DNA from 2 places in the Lysinibacillus sp. NPDC095746 genome. Region 2 is predicted to be linked to the other one. Evidence: predicted binding sites of a transcription regulator. Region 2 holds the regulator's gene; the other holds the start of a gene.

Region 1 (2,209 bases), on a different contig from region 2:
AATGCAACAAGAGAATCATAAGAAAAATCCGATTAGTATTGCTTTTAATGGTTTATTTGAGGCAATAAGGAAGAAAGAATTTTGGCTATTAGCGGGAAGTTTTTTTATTTGTGGACTGTCAACTAGTGGGTTAGTTGGTACTCATTTTGTTTCTTACTGTATTAGCTTTGGTGTCCCTTTAGTAACCGCTGCATCCTTTCTTTCCTTTATGGGAGTGTTTAACCTTGTAGGTACTACTTTATCCGGGTGGCTGTCTGATCGTTTTGATAATCGATGGTTATTGTTTTGGTATTACCTTTTAAGAGGAATGTCTCTGCTTTTACTCCCGTATGCATTAATGCAAGGGTCGCTAACTTTACTGACAATCTTTACAATATTTTATGGATTAGATTGGATTGCTACAGTACCTCCAACGATTAGCATTTCTAGACAAATTTTTGGTACGAATAAAAGTGGCATTATTTATGGGTGGATTTTCGCATCACATCAAGCAGGAGCTGCAGTTGCTGCCTATGGTGGAGGCCTCATTTATAAGTTTTTCAATTCATATACTTGGGCCTTTTTCCTTGCTGGAATGTTCTGTGCATTGGCAAGTTTATTTGTCATCATCGTGAAAAAACAAACGCCCCATCATGCCAATATTTGAACTAGCTACTGGCTTTGCTTAGGGCGATACACTTGACTATCGTCGGTTCTCAAATTTTGTCAGCTAATATTGATATGCGCCGCAAACAGAAGAAAGAACGCTGCTAAAGTATAAAGATGCGCCGCAAACGAAAGGAAGACCGCTGCTAAAGTATAAAGTTGCGCCGCAAACGAAAGGAAGACCGCCGCAAAAGCAAAAAGTCGCGCCGCAAACGTTAGCCGCCGCTAAAGTATAAAGCTGCACCACTAACCGAGCAAAGAACGCAAGAAAACCCGAATTTCCGCAGCTATCGATTTCACGTATAGAAAACATTTGTTGCTGTTGCATAGTGACAGCTTCGTTTTCGCACCACCTGACACCTTAATTTCATTGAAGCAATAGCTATCACAACATGAAGTTGAAGCCAATATCATATTGGTTTCAACTTTTTTCATTAAAAATTTTTTGACACCGTCCAAACAAAAGTTTATAATGTAAACAAATATAACAAAAGGTGATGCTATGAATGAAAGAGAACAGGCGGTCCTTGCATTAATTCGCCAGAATCCGTTTATGTCTCAACAAGAGATGGCCGATAAGATGAATCTGTCTCGACCAGTCCTTGCTAATTTAGTATCGAGCTTGACGAAACAGGGGAAAATTGTAGGCCGTGCGTATATTTTACCTGAGGAAAATGAAATCATTTGTATCGGTGGAGCCAATCTTGACCGAAAATTTCATGTGAAGGGGAATGTCCAGTTCGGTACATCTAATCCTGCAAGCTCTTCATTTAGTGTAGGGGGTGTTGGACGAAACATTGCTGAAAACTTAGGCAGATTAAATCATCAAGTAACATTGCTGACTACTGCCGGCAAAGATGCTGATTGGCAAGTGATCCAAGAAGCTTCGGAGCCATTTATGAATTTACGTTATGTGGAGCAGTTACCAGACGCTTCGACTGGTTCCTATACCGCGATTATGGATGAGCAGGGCGAGCTAGCATTAGCGGTAGCGAATATGGAAGTATATGATCTTTTATTGCCAAGTTTGCTAAAAAAACATGAGGCAATGCTCATGAACGCAGGCTGCTTTATTATGGACTTGAACTGTCCAAAGGAAACAGTGGCTTACATACAGCAGGTTGCAATTGCCCGTGACATTCCGTTTGTCATCGTACCGGTATCTTCGCCAAAAATGAATCGATTACCTGATACGTTGCAAGGTGTAACATGGTTTATTTGTAACACAGATGAAGCAGAGACGATTGTTGGTCAGAAAATCGAAAACTCTGTGCATTATGAAAAGGCTTTACAGCAACTTCTTACATTAGGTGCTGACCACGTAATTATTACAGCGGGTAGCAAGGGTGTGTATGCAGCTTCCGTTACAACGAAGCCAAGCAATTACGTGGCGAAAGCTATAGAAAAAATTGAAGATGTAACAGGTGCCGGGGACGCCTTTGTAAGTGCTGTAATCCACAGCTGGCTTACTGGGCAATCCTTTGCAACATGTATTGACGCAGGCTTAACGAATGCCAAAAATACGCTTGCATCCCCATATACAGTAAGACCTGAGCTATCAGTT
Region 2 (2,209 bases):
TCGAGCATTTCCACGTCCTAAGCGTGTTTCATCCTGTACAAATAATGCTTCAATTTCTTTTTCTTTAATGAAATCAAGCATTTCTAGTAAACCTTCACGTTCCACATCATAACCACTATGCTTGTCCTTAAAAACATGCTTAACTTCGTAGCCCTGTTCTTTAGCATAGCGCATCAACTCCTCCTGCTGACGCTCTAACGAGGAACTTTGTGTCTCTTTTTCTGTACTCACACGGCAATAGACAACGGCCGATTGTTGATTCATTTTCATTTGTCGTTTCTCGCAATTTCAATTGAATTTATAGGGGATGGGTCACCCACTACTGGAATCACTAAGGATTTACCTGCAATAATTTGTGCGTTCGATAATTCATTTTCTGTTTTCACAAGCTTAATCCATTCATCCGTTTTCATTTTACCACGGTATTGATCGGCTAACGACCATAAGCTATCACCATGTGCGATTTCAATTTCTGTGTACGTTACATCGCCTGGGTCTGTTATAAAAAGGTATGCCGCAAAAAGCAAACAAGCTCCTAATAAAGTTGTAATATGTGGATTTTTCTTAAACCAGTTCATGTTTAAAACCCCTTTTCTAGAATGTTTGTTCGGAATATATGTTCTCATATTAATACGAACAAACGTTTTTGTCAAACGCTTTTCGAACCTATGTTTGCTTAAGTGTTCGCATTCTGTTATACTACTAATTAGTAAAATGATTAAAAAAAGAGGTGAGCAATTATGAAAAAAGTTTCGAAAAGACAAGAGGCTATATTAGAGTTCATTAAAGAAGAAGTACGAGCAAAGGGGTATCCACCATCTGTACGTGAGATTGGGGAGGCAGTTGGACTTGCTTCAAGCTCAACAGTTCATGGGCATTTAGCTCGTTTAGAACAAAAAGGCTTGATTCGACGCGATCCAACTAAACCACGTGCTATTGAAATTTTAGAGCCAGAGGATTCTATCCAAAAGCAACACGTTATTCATGTCCCATTAGTTGGGAAGGTTACTGCAGGTTCTCCAATAACTGCTGTTGAAAATATCGATGAATATTTCCCACTCCCAGATATTTATGGTACAAGTGAAGATCAATTATTTATGCTTGAAATTATGGGTGAATCAATGATTGAAGCTGGCATTTTAGACGGAGATTTAGTTATTGTTAAACAAAAAGCAACAGCTGATAATGGTGATATTGTCGTAGCAATGACTGAAGAGAATGAAGCAACTGTAAAGCGTTTCTTTAAGGAAAAAAGTCATTTTCGTTTACAGCCTGAAAACTCAACAATGGAGCCAATTATCGTAGATCAAATTTCTATTTTAGGGCATGTTGTAGGTCTATATCGTCGTGTACATTAAAAGTATCTCAATATTAAAGTATAAAAGGAGGTTATTATGTTCACAAATGGGCATAAACCTCTTTTTCTTATCTTTTGAGTGTTATTTTAATCACTAAAAAAGAACCCACTTGAAAATGGATTCCTTACACCTAGCAATGTATTCATGTTCATCACCAAGGTTATCTTAGTAAAGTTTATGCCTCTACCTTAAATTTCAAACTTGCCTTTACAAATGCAGCAAATAGTTTCTTTGATACTGCATCTCCTGCAATAGCTAACTCTTCAGGATGCCATTGAACTGCTAAACAAAATGGTAAATCATCATGCACTACCGCTTCAACGATACCATCACTTGATTTTGCTACTACTTTCAGCTTTTCTGCTACTACGTTTATTGCCTGATGATGAAATGAATTCACAGCAATTTTTTCTTCCTCAATAATCGTTTTTAATAATGTATCAGGTGATAGGTTAACATAATGTGTTGTAACACCCCTCGCTGCTTGTTGCACATGCTTTATTAATTTTTTACTATGATACTCACTTTCAATATCCTGATAGACTGTGCCCCCAAACGCAACATTTAGTATTTGAAGCCCTCGACAAATTCCGAGAATCGGCATTTTCCGAATAGAGGCTGCATTAATTAAAGCAAGCTCCACTGCATCTCGTTCAGGATGAACCTTCCCTAATTTTGGTGTAGGTTCTGCGTCAAAGAGGAATGGATGTACATCATAGCCACCCGATAGTAATAAACCGTCCGTCAACGATAAAATTTGTGCTACATCCTCTTCAACGCCAATTGGAATTATTAGTGGAACTCCCCCTGCTTCCATTATACTTTTGCTATAAGCAGCATTTAATCTTGAG

What was found. Region 2 encodes LexA, which represses DNA repair genes until DNA is damaged. Its sites were predicted from a motif close to CGAACATATGTTCG; they were not measured.
Region 1: a site for LexA is predicted at 1,102-1,115, ahead of ACIQ7N_RS04890 (carbohydrate kinase). Genes of this name have one in related genera too.

The regions. Positions count from the first base shown of each region.
Region 1 covers NZ_JBIWGL010000004.1:154,248-156,456, reverse strand. The annotation lists gene ACIQ7N_RS04900 (MFS transporter) at 1-646, shown strand, start outside; gene ACIQ7N_RS04895 (hypothetical protein) at 710-973, opposite strand; gene ACIQ7N_RS04890 (carbohydrate kinase) at 1,148-2,209, shown strand, end outside.
Region 2 covers NZ_JBIWGL010000006.1:35,821-38,029, reverse strand. The annotation lists gene ACIQ7N_RS06180 (YneB family resolvase-like protein) at 1-270, opposite strand, end outside; gene yneA (cell division suppressor protein YneA) at 267-578, opposite strand; gene lexA (transcriptional repressor LexA) at 741-1,358, shown strand; gene ACIQ7N_RS06165 (gamma-glutamyl-gamma-aminobutyrate hydrolase family protein) at 1,534-2,209, opposite strand, start outside.